Regions from separate parts of the Kitasatospora sp. NPDC034533 genome, predicted to be linked through region 1. Evidence: riboswitches for the same ligand, from Rfam matches in the RefSeq annotation. Region 1 holds a riboswitch; the other holds the start of a gene.
The links. Region 1 has a riboswitch for glycine ahead of gcvT (glycine cleavage system aminomethyltransferase GcvT). Riboswitches for the same ligand answer to the same signal wherever they lie in the genome.
Positions count from the first base shown of each region.

Region 2: another riboswitch for glycine. It lies ahead of gcvP (aminomethyl-transferring glycine dehydrogenase); the one in region 1 lies ahead of gcvT (glycine cleavage system aminomethyltransferase GcvT).

Region 1 is NZ_JBVITE010000033.1:34,104-41,439, forward strand. It holds gene ACZ55U_RS22495 (ABC transporter substrate-binding protein) at 1-250, opposite strand, end outside; gene ACZ55U_RS22500 (ABC transporter permease) at 340-1,326, opposite strand; gene ACZ55U_RS22505 (enhanced serine sensitivity protein SseB C-terminal domain-containing protein) at 1,772-2,695, opposite strand; gene ACZ55U_RS22510 (enhanced serine sensitivity protein SseB C-terminal domain-containing protein) at 2,812-3,606, opposite strand; glycine riboswitch at 3,814-3,918, shown strand; gene gcvT (glycine cleavage system aminomethyltransferase GcvT) at 4,149-5,270, shown strand; gene gcvH (glycine cleavage system protein GcvH) at 5,395-5,769, shown strand; gene glyA (serine hydroxymethyltransferase) at 5,855-7,123, shown strand; gene ACZ55U_RS22530 (L-serine ammonia-lyase) at 7,286-7,336, shown strand, end outside.
Region 2 is NZ_JBVITE010000016.1:13,398-20,733, reverse strand. It holds gene ACZ55U_RS14340 (glutamate-cysteine ligase family protein) at 1-390, opposite strand, end outside; gene ACZ55U_RS14335 (hypothetical protein) at 767-1,339, shown strand; gene ACZ55U_RS14330 (DUF5999 family protein) at 1,817-2,008, shown strand; gene gcvP (aminomethyl-transferring glycine dehydrogenase) at 2,116-5,016, opposite strand; glycine riboswitch at 5,255-5,358, opposite strand; gene ACZ55U_RS14320 (PRC and DUF2382 domain-containing protein) at 5,582-6,697, shown strand; gene ACZ55U_RS14315 (MFS transporter) at 6,878-7,336, shown strand, end outside.

The sequences.
Region 1 (7,336 bases):
TGTAGATGTACGCGTAGTACGTGTTGCCCGGGTCGAGCGAGTCCGGGGTGCCCTTCATCTCGAAGGTGACCGTCCCGCCCTTCTTGTCCGAGGCGTTGACGATGCTCTTGGTGGCCGCGTTGGCGCCGGAGCCGCCCGCGGAGCCGGAGGCCGAGGTGTCGCCACTCTTCGACGAGCTGGTGCAACCGGTCACGACCAGGACCGCGGCGGCGGCCGCCGCGGTCAGGGCGACGGTACGGGACCTACGCATGGGTGAGATCAACCCCTTGGGGATGTGGAGGCGGAGTGAGGGTCCTGGCGGGGCCAACGGGTGACGCACGGCCAGTGAATGACGCTGGATCAGTTGTTCTTGGGGTCGAGGGCGTCGCGCAGGCCGTCGCCGAGCAGGTTGAAGGCGAGCACGGTGATGAAGATGGCCAGGCCGGGGACCACCAGGTACTGGGGGTCCACCTGGTAGTACCGGATCGCGTCCTGGAGCATCCCGCCCCAGGAGGCCTGCGGCGGCTGGATGCCGACGCCGAGGAAGCTCAGCCCGGCCTCGAAGAGGATGTTGGTCGGGATCAGCAGGGTCGAGTAGACCAGGATCGGACCGACCAGGTTGGGCAGCAGTTCCTTGAACAGGATGAACGGGCCGCGGGCCCCCAGGCTGCGGGCGGCGTGGACGAACTCCCGCTCGCGCAGCGAGAGCGTCTGGCCGCGCACGATCCGGCCCATGTAGGGCCAGTTGAAGAAGCCGATCACGAAGATCAGCACCACGATGTGCAGCGGCAGGCCGTGCAGGCCGAACGCTCCGCCCTGGAGCGAGGTCGAGATCGCGATGGCGAAGAGCAGCAGCGGGAACGCCAGGAAGACGTCCATCACGCGGCTGATCAAGGTGTCCACCCATCCGCCGTAGTAGCCGGCCATGATGCCGAGCACGGTGCCGATGGTGTTGGAGAGCACGGTCGCGCCGAAGGCGACCAGCAGGGAGACCCAGGAACCCTCGATGACGCGGGTGAGCAGGTCACGGCCCTGGAGCGGGTCCACGCCGAGCGGGTGGTCCAGGCTCATGCCTCCCCAGTCGCCGAGCGGCAGTCCGCCGAGGTCGGCGTCGAGCAGGTCCTGGTGGAGGGCGTCCGGGTCGAGCCCGAACACGGACTCGATCGGCTTGGCCAGCACGGCGAGCAGGATCAGCAGGATCACCACGACGCCGCCGGCGACGGCGGCCTTGTCCCGCTTGAAGCGGGTCCAGGCGATCTGGCCGAGGGAGCGGCCCTCGATCTTCTTGGCCGGGTCGGCGGCGGGTGCCTCCGGAGCGTTCCCGGCGGTGGTCACGGATGCGGTCATGGTCAGTTGGTCCCCTCGCCGACGGTGGCCGGCCCACGGGTGCCGGCCGTCGGCTTCGGCGGTGCGGCTGCGGACGTGCGGAGGTGCTTAGGAGGAGCTGGTGTTGACGGCAGCGCGTCGTGCACAGGCGCTGCCACCACGCGGGATGGGCTTCGCGTGGACGGGCTGTCGGCGGCCGCGCTCACCTTTGTGGGGTTGCAGTACACGCGGTGCGTTGCGCAGAACTCTCTGCCATCCGAACTGGCTTGCGCCAGCCCTGACAACCGACAGATGCCCAACTGTGATCTGCGCGCATGCACCTACCCGATCTTCGGCATATACCTCTTCACATGGCTGTAACTGCCATGTCAAGATGAGCCGAGCACACATCCGGAAATTCGTCCGGAAAGCATCGAAGCCGACTTGATGGACAATCAAGTCGGCTTCGGATAATGCGCTTTGTGAATCAGCGCCCCGGGTAGCCGGGCCACGGCCGCTGCGGCTGCTGCTGCCAGCCGGTCGCCGGCGGCTGGGTGCCGTAGGGGTAGCCCGGCACCGACTGGCCGGGGTACGGCGGCGGGGGCACCGGCGGGTACGGGCCGGTCGGCGGGCGGCCCGCCTCCCGGTCGAAGAACGGCCGGGCGTTGGCGCGCATCCACAGCGCCACCGGGTCGTACTCGTCCGACATCGCCACCGTGGACACCGCGAGCCCCTCCGGAGCCACCGCGATCGCGCGCTGCATCAGCGCCCGCACCGCCTCCACGGCCGGCGGCGAACTCTCGTACAGGTCAAGGCCGATGGCCAGGTACGGCTCCCCCACCGCGGGCTGCACCCAGGCCCGGCGCAGGGCCCGCACCGCGCGCACCTCGACGGCCTGACGCTCCAGCAGCGCGAAGAACGGCTGGGCGTTCAGCTGCGGCTCGCTGAGCTTCAACGGCCCGGCGGGCAGCCGCTCCAGGCCCGCGGCGATCCGCCGCAGGTCCGCCCAGGGCACCCCGACGCCGCCGCCGGGCGCGTGCGGATTGAGCCACAGGCCCCAGCGGGTGCGGTACAGCGAGGCCGCGATCTCCCGGCCGGAGATGACCTCGTGGGCCCGGGTCCAGCCCGAGGCGGTCAGCTGCTCGGACGAGGTGACGGCCGGAGCGTAGCCGTGGCCGCTGATCTCCATGTTCCCGTACTGGGCGTCCTGGCTGCCCGGCGTGCCGTGCCACAGCAGCATCCAGACCTGACCGTCCGCCAGCGCGTGGAGCAGGCGCTCGTACGCGTCGTAGCGCTCCGGCGCGACCTCGCGCAGGGCGCGCTCCAACGCGCCCGGATCAGCTCCCGGGCGCCCGGCCGGTGCCTGGCCCCAGGGCCCCGGCACCCCGCCCGCTCCCGCTCCCGCACTCATGCGCCCACCTCGCCGCGCCTCTTTCCTCGAACCCGCCGACCCGTCGGCCGTCTGCACGCACCCTATGGCGCGGCACCGGCCACCGCCACGGCGACGTGCCTTTGATACGGACCCGCTCAGGGCCGGGTGTGGAAGGGCATCACCCGGGTGAGCAGCCACTCGACCACCGGGTCGTCGGCGAGGTCGAGCAGTACGAGGTGGACGCCGCCGGGCAGCGGCGCGGTTCCCAGCGCTCGCCCGAGCGCCTCGTTCACCGCGGCGGACTCGGCCGGCGCCACGGGGTCCAACTGGACGCCCACGAACATCACGGTCGGCTCGCCCTCGATGCTGGCCAGCGCCCTGCGGGCGGTCAACACCCCGGGCAGTGCCGACAGTTCGGCCCGGCAGGCGGCCAGGAAGTGCTCCGGGTCCTCGCCCGGCACCGGCTCGCGCAGCGCCACCCGGCCGCCGGTCGGCGCCGCCGGGTCCTCCCAGCGGTCCTCGCGCGGCCCGCGGCGTAGCTCGGCCACCCCCTGCGGCGGCACCGGGATGCCCACCGCGGCCTCCGGGTTCACCGCGATGCCCACGCCCAGCGGCAGCCCGCGGGCGAACTCCCAGACCGGCGCGATCGCGAAGGCCATCCCCGGCGCCTGCTGGAGGAACACCTCCTGGGAGGAGAACACCGGTACGTACGGGTCGCCGGCCAGCTCGACGGTCGGCAGGTCCAGCGACTGCCCCCGCGGGTCGCCGCCGGCCGGCAGGGGCACCCACACCTGGCTGCGGGCCAGCACCTCGATCACCCGCGGGGTCGCTCCCGGATCGCCCAGGGCCGCGGTCAGCACCTGCTCCAGCTCGTTGGCCGGCCAGGAACCGCCCGTCGGCGCCTCCTCCGGTCCGCCCCACCCCTGCTGCTGCTCCACCGGGTACCCCATGCGCCGCCGATTCCGCCCTCTGCCGGTCGGCCGCCCTCTGCTGCGCCGACGCGCAGCAGTCTAGGCCGTGAGGGGCACGGCGTTAGGGCTCGTGTTCGGTACCGCGCCCTGTGACCGGGTCCCCTCTCCCCTCGCCGCCCGGGACGTGCCATGATGTCCGCGTCCGACGGCATGCGCCGCGGGCCCCACAACTCCATACCGGCCGCTCGAACCCGCGCGGGAGAGCCCGGAGTGCCGCCCCACGGCACGAGCCGGCGCCGAAGGAGCAAGTCCTCCCCGGAATCTCTCAGGCACCCCTACCGCACGGGTTAGGCACATCTGGAAAGCGGCGCCCGGCCCTGTCGGACGCCCACCCACGGTGCAAGCCGCCATGCTGTCCCCCAAGCTGGAAACAGCTGCGGGCAGGTGGGCGGTGAAGCTCTCAGGTTCGACGACAGATGGGGAGACCCACGCCGCCGCATGCCCGCGCGCAGGGTCGGTCCCCGAGCGGGTCCGGTCCGGCTCGTGCACCCCTGAGTGCCCCGACCGAGGAGTTCCTGGCCATGTCGTCCCTCCGCCTGACCGCGCTCGACGCGCTGCACCGCAGCCTCGGTGCCACCATGACCGACTTCGCCGGCTGGGACATGCCGCTGCGCTACGGCAGCGAGCGCGAGGAGCACCTCGCCGTCCGCACCAAGGCGGGCCTGTTCGACCTCTCGCACATGGGCGAGATCACCGTGACCGGCCCGCAGGCGGGCGAGATGCTGGACCACGCGCTGGTCGGCTTCGTCTCCGCGCTGGGCGTGCTGCGCGCCCGCTACACCATGATCTGCGCCGAGGACGGCGGCATCCTGGACGACCTGATCGTCTACCGCCTGCGCGAGGACGCCTTCCTGGTGGTCGCCAACGCCTCCAACGCCCAGCTGGTCCTCGACGAGCTGATCGCCCGCGCCAAGGGATTCGACGCCGTCGTCACCGACGACCGCGACACCTACGCGCTGATCGCCGTCCAGGGCCCGGAGGCCACCGGCATCCTCGCCGCCACCACCGACGCCGACCTGCCCGGCCTGAAGTACTACGCGATCCTCCCGGCCCGGGTGGCGGACCGCGAGGTGCTGCTCGCCCGCACCGGCTACACCGGCGAGGACGGCTTCGAGATCTTCTGCCGCCCGGCCGACGCCGAGCCGATCTGGCAGGCGCTGACCGCCGCCGGCGAGGGCCACGGCCTGGTCCCGTGCGGCCTGTCCTGCCGCGACACGCTGCGCCTGGAGGCCGGCATGCCGCTGTACGGGCACGAGCTGTCCACCGACCTCACCCCGTTCGACGCCGGGCTGGGCCGGGTCGTCCGCTTCGACAAGACCACCAACGAGGGCGCCTTCGTCGGCCGCAAGGCGCTGGAGCGAGCCGCCGCCGCGGCCGAGACCAACCCTCCGAAGGTCCTGGTCGGCCTGGTCTCCGAGGGCAAGCGGGTGCCGCGCGCCGAGTACACCGTGGTCTCCACCGAGGGCGAGCCGATCGGCCGGATCACCTCGGGCTCGCCGTCCCCGACCCTGGGCAAGCCGATCGCGATGGCCTACGTCGACGCCGCCCACGCCGCCCCCGGCACCACCGTCGCGGTGGACGTGCGCGGCAAGCACGAGCCCGTCCAGGTCGTGGCGCTGCCATTCTACAAGCGCGCCCGCTGACCCGCGTCCGCTGAGCCCTCGCCGGCCACGGCTTGGGCCCCGGTTTTCCCGTACACGCACGTCGCAGCCGTCCGAGCGGCGGCCCGCTTCGCCGTGCCCGCTTCCCATCCTGGAGAATGACGCCATGAGCAACCCCCAGCACCTGCAGTACACCAAGGAGCACGAGTGGCTGACGGCCGCCGAGGACGGTGTCTCCACGGTCGGCATCACCAAGCACGCCGCCGACGCGCTCGGTGACATCGTCTACGTGCAGCTGCCCGAGGTCGGCGACACCGTGACCGCCGGCGAGACCTGTGGTGAGCTGGAGTCGACCAAGTCGGTCAGCGACCTGTTCTCCCCGGTGACCGGCGAGGTCACCGAGGTCAACCAGGACGTCCTGGACGACAACGCCCTGGTCAACAGCGCCCCGTTCGAGGGCGGCTGGCTGTTCAAGGTGCGCGTCGAGGCCACCGACGAGCTGCTCAGCGCGGACGAGTACACCGCCTTCATCGGCGGCTGAGACACCCGACCGGGGCGGTCACCGCGCGGCGGCCGCCCCGCCCCAGCCGCGGCCCCCTTTCCTCCTCCCCCGGGAAGACCACACCATGACGGTTCTCAACCAGTCCCTGCACGCCCTCGACCCGGAGATCGCCGCCGCGGTCGACGCCGAGCTGCACCGCCAGCAGACCACCCTGGAGATGATCGCCTCCGAGAACTTCGCCCCGGTGGCGGTCATGGAGGCCCAGGGCTCGGTGCTCACCAACAAGTACGCCGAGGGCTACCCCGGCCGCCGCTACTACGGCGGCTGCGAGCACGTCGACGTGGTCGAGCAGATCGCCATCGACCGCATCAAGGCCCTGTTCGGCGCCGAGCACGCCAACGTCCAGCCGCACTCCGGCGCGCAGGCCAACGCCGCCGCGATGTTCGCGCTGATCCAGCCGGGCGACACCATCCTGGGCCTGAGCCTGGCCCACGGCGGTCACCTGACCCACGGCATGAAGATCAACTTCTCCGGCAAGCTCTACAACGTGGCCGCCTACCACGTGGACGAGAAGACCGGCCAGGTCGACATGGGCGAGGTCGAGCGGCTCGCCAAGGAGCACCAGCCGAAGCTGATCATCGCCGGCTGGTCCGCCTACCCGCGCCAGCTGGACTTCGCCGCGTTCCGCCGGATCGCCGACGAGGTCGGCGCGCTGCTCATGGTGGACATGGCGCACTTCGCCGGTCTGGTGGCCGCCGGGCTGCACCCGAACCCGGTCCCGTACGCGGACGTGGTCACCACCACCACCCACAAGACCCTGGGCGGCCCGCGCGGCGGCGTCATCCTGTCCAAGGCCGAGTACGCCAAGAAGATCAACTCCGCGGTCTTCCCCGGCCAGCAGGGCGGCCCGCTGGAGCACGTGATCGCCGGCAAGGCGGTCGCCTTCAAGGTCGCGGCCTCCGAGGAGTTCAAGGAGCGCCAGGAGCGCACCCTGGAGGGTGCCCGCATCCTGGCCGAGCGCCTGCTCCAGGCCGACGTCGCCGAGGCCGGCGCCACCGTGCTCTCCGGCGGCACCGACGTCCACCTGGTCCTGGTCGACCTGCGCAACAGCCAGCTCGACGGCCAGCAGGCCGAGGACCGGCTGCACGAGGTCGGCATCACCGTCAACCGCAACGCCGTCCCGAACGACCCGCGCCCGCCGATGGTCACCTCGGGCCTGCGCATCGGCACCCCGGCCCTGGCCACCCGCGGCTTCCGGGCCGAGGACTTCCGCGAGGTCGCCGACGTCATCGCCGAGGCGCTCAAGCCCGCCTTCGACGAGACCGTCGCCGCCGCGCTGAAGGCCCGGGTCACCGCCCTGGCCGAGAAGTACCCGCTGTACCCGAACCTCTGATCACTCCGGTGATCGTTCGGGCGGGGTGACCGGCCTCACCCCTCCGGCGCTCCTGGCGCTCCGGGGCACCGCGCACACTAGGACAGTGCGCGGTGCCCCGTCCCGTGTCGGCCCCCTCCCTGCCCGCCAGTCCTTCCACGAGACCAGACAAGGACGTCCCCCGTGGCCATCAGCGTCTTCGACCTCTTCTCCATCGGCATCGGCCCGTCGAGC
Region 2 (7,336 bases), on a different contig from region 1:
CAGGATGCCCACCATGACGATCCGGCTGCCCGCCTCGGCCGCCCGCCGGTCGGCGTAGCGCAGCCCGGTGTCGATCTCCTCGCGCAGTTCCTCGAAAACGTGCCCGCAGAGCCGGTGCGGAGTGATGTTGACCTCGATGTTGAACCTGCCGAGCTCGGTCTGGAAGTCGCTGGAGCCGATCTCGCTCAGCACCTGCGCGTTGGTCATGGCCGGCAGTCCCTGCTCGTCGGCCAGGTTGAGCTCGATCTCCAGGCCCATCACCGCCCGCGGCCGGTCGAACCGGTCCTCCCGGATCATCCGTCCCAGCGTTTCGAGGCACGCCTGGAGCTTGCGCCGGTACAGCTGCCGGTCCGCCAGTTCCGCCCGAGTCGCCACGACCTTCTCGCCCACGGTCCCCTCCTCAAGAGCCACCCCGTCGAGCACCCCGGTCGACCGACCGTGCAACCAATATGCCCACCTCGAAGATCGATACCCGAACGCGTGTACTGGCTTGCATTGCAAGGCAACTGACGGAATATCAGACGAACTGTAGACTTGCCCGGCACCACAGCCCGTGATAAACAGGTCACCCTGCGCACCTGTTCGAATTGCACAGCGCCCGGCCGGTCAGCCATTGCCCCGAAGTCTCATCGACGGCGGCGACCGCGCCGGCACCGCGATCCTGCACAACCGGACACGGCAGGCCCCGTCACCGTCGACGCGTCGCCGCGCCACGCCGGTATGCCGCACTCGCACGCCGATCTCGCTTGGAGAGGCGGATCCCGCCATGACTCTGCAAACCCCCCAGCCCCCGCCGAGCGCCCTGCGCGCGGTCCTGGGCGCGCTCGACTCCCCGACCGCGCTGCGCCAGCCCGCCGCCGCGGCGCTCCGCCATCCGAACGGCCCCCTGCTCCCCGCCCACCCGCTCGCGGTGTACGTCCTGAACGGCCCGCGCCCGGGGCTCCCGGCCGCCCGCCGCACCGGCTGGCGCTTCCTGATCAAGGACGGCACCGAGGTCGCCGCCGCCGCCGAGGTGGTGCAGAGCGCCGAGGGCCACACCTTCTCCCACTTCACCGCCGGGCCCTACCTCGATTCGACGGTCAGGGCGCTGCGCGAGGCCTGGCAGCTCGCCCAGGGCTCCCGGCCCCCCCGGCAGCCCCGGCTGCTGACCTTCCCGGGTCAGTACGCCACGGCGCTGTGGCTGCACGACCCCGACCCCGGGACGGCCGCCGACCTGCTGATCCCACTGGCCCCGGCCCCGCTCGGCGTCACCGCGCACCGCGCCCGGCCGGCCTCCGAACTGCTGCCACTGCTCACCCGCGCGCCGCTCGCCAGGCCGCTGCTGCTCGGCTCCTCCTGACCCATCGGCACCCCGGGCCGCCGGGCCCACCCGCCCGGCGGCCCACAGCCGTGCCCGCACGCCCGCCCTCGCGCTCCGCCTCGCGCCCGCCCGAAGGCCCCACCCGGACACACCGGCCCCCGAAGGCCCCGCCCGGAAACACCCGCCCGGCACGCCTCGTCCGGCCGGGCCATCCGCCATGGCCCCAACGGGCCATGCCCTGCCTGGCCCACCGGTGCGCCTTTTCCCGTCGGCCCCACCTGAACGGGTGATCTCTGACCGGGAGTTGTGGCGCATGTCACGAAATCCCTGCGCGCGGGTCCGCGGATGCCGACACTGGGAACCAGCGTGGAAGGACCACCTGTCCTACCCACTTGAGCGTCGGTCCACACCTGGTCGACGCGCGGACAGGATCCGACCGCCGCGGCGGCTCCGGACGGCACGACCTCCGGCGCCCGCCCCACGGGGAGGATCGCAGAGCGAAGCGAGGGTACGCGTATGTGCCAGCACCGTCCTGAGTGCCCGTCGGCCGAGTCCGAGGACCGCGAGGCGGCCGCCTCGGTGGCCCGCCACCCGGAGCAGGGTTGGAGCCTGCTCTGCAACGGCGTGGTCATGTTCGAGGACACCGGAGAACTGCTGCCCGACGGCCGGGTCATCGCCCCGCGCCGCCCCGTCGCCCACGCGGCCTGACCACCCGGTCAGGCCGTACGGCGGGGGCAGCCGCCGACTCGACAGCACGAGGGGCAGGGCCCCGGCGGAAGCTCCGCCGGGGCCCTGCCCCTTTCCCGCTCGACCGGTCAGACGCCGTACTCGTCCAGCGGCGGGCACGAGCAGACCAGGTTGCGGTCGCCGTACGCCCCGTCGATCCGGCTCACCGGCGGCCAGTACTTGTCCGCCGGGTTCACGCCCGCCGGGAAGACCGCCTCCTGCCGCGAGTAGCCGTGCGCCCAGTCGCCGGCCAGCGTGGCGGCGGTGTGCGGGGCGTTGCGCAGCGGGTTGTCGTCGGCCGCCCACTCGCCCGAGCCGACCTTGTCGATCTCACCGCGGATGGTGATCATCGCGTCGCAGAAGCGGTCGATCTCGTGCAGGTCCTCGGACTCGGTCGGCTCGATCATCAGCGTGCCGGCCACCGGGAAGGACATCGTCGGCGCGTGGAAGCCGTAGTCGATCAGGCGCTTGGCGATGTCGTCCACCGTCACGCCCGTCTCCTTGGTCAGCGGGCGCAGGTCGATGATGCACTCGTGCGCGACCAGCCCGCCCGGACCGGTGTAGAGCACCGGGAAGTGCGGGGCCAGGCGCTTGGCGATGTAGTTGGCGTTCAGCACCGCGACCTGGGTGGCGTGCTTGAGGCCCTCGCCGCCCATCAGCCGCACGTACGCCCAGGAGATCGGCAGGATGGCCGCGGAACCCCACGGCGCGGCCGAGATCGGGCCGACGCCGGTGGCCGGGCCGGCCTCCGGCTGGAGCGGGTGGTTCGGCAGGTGCGGCGCCAGGTGGGCGCGCACCGCGACCGGGCCGACGCCCGGGCCGCCGCCGCCGTGCGGGATGCAGAAGGTCTTGTGCAGGTTCAGGTGCGAGACGTCCGCGCCGAACTTGCCCGGCTTGGCGAGGCCGACCAGCGCGTTCAGGTTGGCGCCGTCCACGTACACCTGGCCGCCGGCCTCGTGCACCAGGGCGCAGATGTCGGTGATCTGGGTCTCGTACACGCCGTGGGTCGACGGGTAGGTGACCATCAGCACGGCGAGGTTGTCGCGGTGCTGCTCGATCTTGGCCTTCAGGTCCTCGACGTCGACGTCGCCGTCGACCAGGGTCTTCACCACGACCACGCGCATGCCGGCCATCACCGCGGAGGCCGCGTTGGTGCCGTGCGCCGAGGAGGGGATCAGGCAGACGTCGCGCTGGGTGTCGCCGTTGTCGTGGTGGTAGGCGCGCACGGCCAGCAGACCGGCCAGCTCGCCCTGGGAGCCCGCGTTCGGCTGGATCGACACGGCGTCGTAGCCGGTCACCTCGACCAGCTGGCGCTCCAGCTGGCGGATCAGGGTCAGGAAGCCCTCGGCCTGGTCGATCGGTGCGAAGGGGTGCAGCTGGCCGAACTCCGGCCAGGTCACCGCCTCCATCTCGGTGGTCGCGTTGAGCTTCATGGTGCAGGAGCCCAGCGGGATCATGCCGCGGTCCAGCGCGTAGTCCCGGTCCGACAGGCGGCGCAGGTAGCGCAGCATGGCGGTCTCCGAGCGGTGGCTGTGGAACACCGGGTGGGTCAGGTACTCGTCCTGGCGCAGCAGCGCGGCGGGCAGCGCCTCGGCGCTCTCGGCGATCTCCACGCCCTCGACCCCGAACGCGGCCCAGACGCCGGCCAGGTGCTCGCGGGTGGTGGTCTCGTCGGTGGAGACCGAGATCCGGTCCTCGCCATCCTGGTACACGTTGATGCCGTTGGCGCGGGCGGCGGCGGCGATCTCGGCGGCGCGGCCCGGGACGACGGCGGTGACGGTGTCGAAGAACTCGCCGTGCAGCAGCTCGACGCCGCCGGCGCGCAGGCCCTCGGCGAGGGCGGCGGCGTAGCGGTGGGTGCGGCGGGCGATGTCGGCCAGGCCGTCCGGGCCGTGGTAGACGGCGTACATCGAGGCCATCACGGCGAGCAGCACCTGGGCGGTGCAGATGTTGCTGGTCGCCTTCTCGCGGCGGATGTGCTGCTCGCGGGTCTGGAGCGCCAGGCGGTAGGCGCGGTTGCCGTCGGCGTCGACGGAGACGCCGACCAGGCGGCCGGGCAGCGAGCGGGCGTACTCGGCGCGCACCGACAGGTAGCCGGCGTGCGGGCCGCCGAAGCCCATCGGCACGCCGAAGCGCTGCGAGGTGCCGCAGGCGATGTCGGCGCCCAGCGAGCCGGGGGACTTGAGCAGGGTCAGCGCGAGCAGGTCGGCGGCGACGGCGACGATCGCGCCCAGACCGTGCGCCTGCTCGATCACCGGGGCGAGGTCGCGGACCACGCCGGTGGCGCCCGGGTACTGGAGCAGCACGCCGAAGACGCCGCGCTCGGCGATCTCGGCCGGGATGCCCTCGGACAGGTCGGCGACGACGACCTCGACGCCGGTCGGCACGGCACGGGTGTTGATCACCGCGATGGTCTGCGGCAGGGTCTCGGCGTCGACCAGGAACACTCCGCCCTTGACCTTGGTGACGCGCCGGGCCAGGGCCATCGCCTCGGCGGCGGCGGTGCCCTCGTCCAGCAGCGACGAGCCGGAGGTCGGCAGGCCGGTCAGGTCGGAGACCAGGGTCTGGAAGTTGAGCAGCGCCTCCAGACGGCCCTGCGAGATCTCCGGCTGGTACGGCGTGTAGGCGGTGTACCAGGCCGGGTTCTCCATGACGTTGCGCAGGATCACCGGCGGGGTGAAGGTGCCGTAGTAGCCCAGGCCGATCATCGGCTGGAGCACCTGGTTGCGGCCGGCCAGCTCGCGCAGTTCGGCGAGGACCTGGGCCTCGGTCCGGCCTCCGGGAAGGTCCAGGGCGGTGATGGAGCGGATCGCCTCGGGCACCGCGGCGGCGGCGAGTTCGTCCAGCGAGCCGTAGCCCACGGACGCCAGCATCTTCTCCTGCGCGGCCGCGTCGGGGCCGATGTGGCGGTTCTCGAAGGGGCTGGCCAGCTCAAGCTCGGTGAGGGTCGAGGCGCCGGTGGGGCGTCCCGCGTTCGGCTGGGCGTTCATGGTGGTCGAGGCCTCCTGGTCACGGACCGGCGGGGGTACGCACGCCGGGCCGGCCAACGCCGCTGCGGACAGCGGACCGGCCTGGGCGTACGGACCCGAAAGGCCTCCCCCTCTGTCATCGGGACCTGAGAGCTTCGCCCGCACGTCGCGCTGTGGCGCTCCGTCGGCTTGCACCGTCGGTGAGGGTGGTGGTCGTCGGCTCCCGCGCCGGCGCTCCTGCCCTGCTTTCCAGAGTGACCTAGCCCGCACGGTACGGATGCCTGAGAGATTCCGGGGAGGAGTTGCTCCTTCGGCGCCCCGACCAGCGGTTTTCACTGCCGGGGACTCTCCCGAGCGGGCTCGGCGGTCGCCGCCCAGGTTACCAGCGGGAGGCCCTCCGATCACCGGTGCGTCAGGTCACTCGGGGTCTACGCGCGTTCCCTCGGACGGGCCAGTGCGCAGCCCGTCCGGCGCACCCCGGTCGCGTTCGTCCGCTTCATGGCTTTTGGTGTGAAGTGGCGGACGGAACGGGTGCTCCGGCCGCCTTCCTGCGGGAGTTACGCAGCCCAGCGCACTGGAGGAACGAGTGCAGACCGACATCGACCCCCGGGACCTCATCGGCCACAGGGCCGTCGACCGCAACGGAGACAAGATCGGCACGGTCGACGAGGTCTACCTGGACGACGCCACCGGCCGGCCCGAGTGGGCCGCGGTCCGGACGGGCATCTTCGGCCGGGACGCCTTCGTCCCGCTGACCACGAGCGAGTTCGCCGGCGACGAGCTCCGGGTGCCCTACGACAAGTCACTGGTCAAGGAGTCGCCGGACTTCGGCGTCGGCCAGCACCTGTCCCCCGCCCAGGAGCTCCAGCTCTACCGCTACTACGGGCTCGACACCCCGGTGGACGGCCACCCGCACGACGAGGACCGGAGCCGCGCCGAGCAGCCCGACCTCGACTTCGGCACCACCGCGGCCGCCGCCTCGCCGACCGCGGCGGCCCCCGCCAAGTCGCTCACCTTCCACCACCCCGAGCGCACCGCCGAGCCCGCCCCGGCCCGGCCCCCCGTCGCGCCCGCCGCCCCGGCCGCCCCGGCCGCCGCCGACGCCGACAGGACCGCCCCGGGGGCCGACCCCCGCTCCCTCGCCGCCCCCGCACCCACCGCCGCCCCTGCGGCACCCGCCCCCGCGGCGGAGCCGAAGCACCCGTCGCAGCCCGCCCCGGCGCCCGAACCCGCCGCGGCCGCGGCCGCGCCACGCCCGGCCACCCCGTCCGCCCCCACCAGCAGCCCGGTCGAGATCACCTGCCGGGAGGAGCGGATGGACATCACCACCGAGTGGCACACCATCGGCACCGCGAAGCTGCGCAGGTACGTGACGACCGAACAGGTCGAGCGCCGCGTCCCGGTGGTCCACGAGCGCGTCCGGGTCGAGCGGATGCCGGTCAGCGAGGCCGAGCGCGCCGCCCTCACCGACAAGGAGGTCGCCGAGGCCGTCGAGGAGGTCACCCTCCGCGAGGAGCGCCCGGTGATCCGCAAGTACCTCGCGCCCGTCGAACGGGTCCGCCTCGTCGTCGAGCGCTACACCACCGAGGAGGTGGTCCGGGACGAACTGCGTCGCGAGCGCGTCGAGGTCCATGACACCACCGCCCCGGCCTCCTCCGCCCCCGACACTGCTCGCCCCGCCGCCCTGCGCCCACTCGCCTGACACCGGCCTCCGATCCGAGGGCCCCGGACACCCGTCCGGGGCCCTCGGCGCGCTCCGGCCACCTTGTCGCGTACCCGACCCTTCGTCTTTACCAAGGCTTAACCACTCGATATTTGACACTCTTAACTATCCTCGGCAAAGTTACTTCAGTTCATTCACTATGTACGGGAGGAAGCAACCGTGAGTGAGGCACCACAGCCCACCACCGCGGCCGAGAAGCAGAGCAGCGCCCGGGTCCTGCCGGCCCTCATCCTGGCGATGCTGTCGTTCAGCGTGGTGCAGACCGCGGTCGTCCCGATCCTGCCTTCGCTGGCCAAGGAACTGGACGTCTCCGCCTCCAGCATCACCTGGCTGATGACCGCCAACCTGCTCTCCGCAGCCGTGCTGACTCCCCTCCTGGGCCGCTTCGGCGACCTCCGGGGCCGCAAGCCGATGCTGCTGATCTCGCTGGCCGGCCTGGTCGCCGGTTCGGCGCTGGCGGTCAGCACCCACTCGTTCACCTGGCTGGTCGTCGCCCGCGTCCTCCAGGGCGCCGGCGGTGGCGTCCTGCCGCTGGCGATCAGCATCGTCCGCGACGAGCTGCCCAAGCAGAAGGTGACCGGCGGCGTCGCCGCCATCAGCGCCTCGATGGGCGTCGGC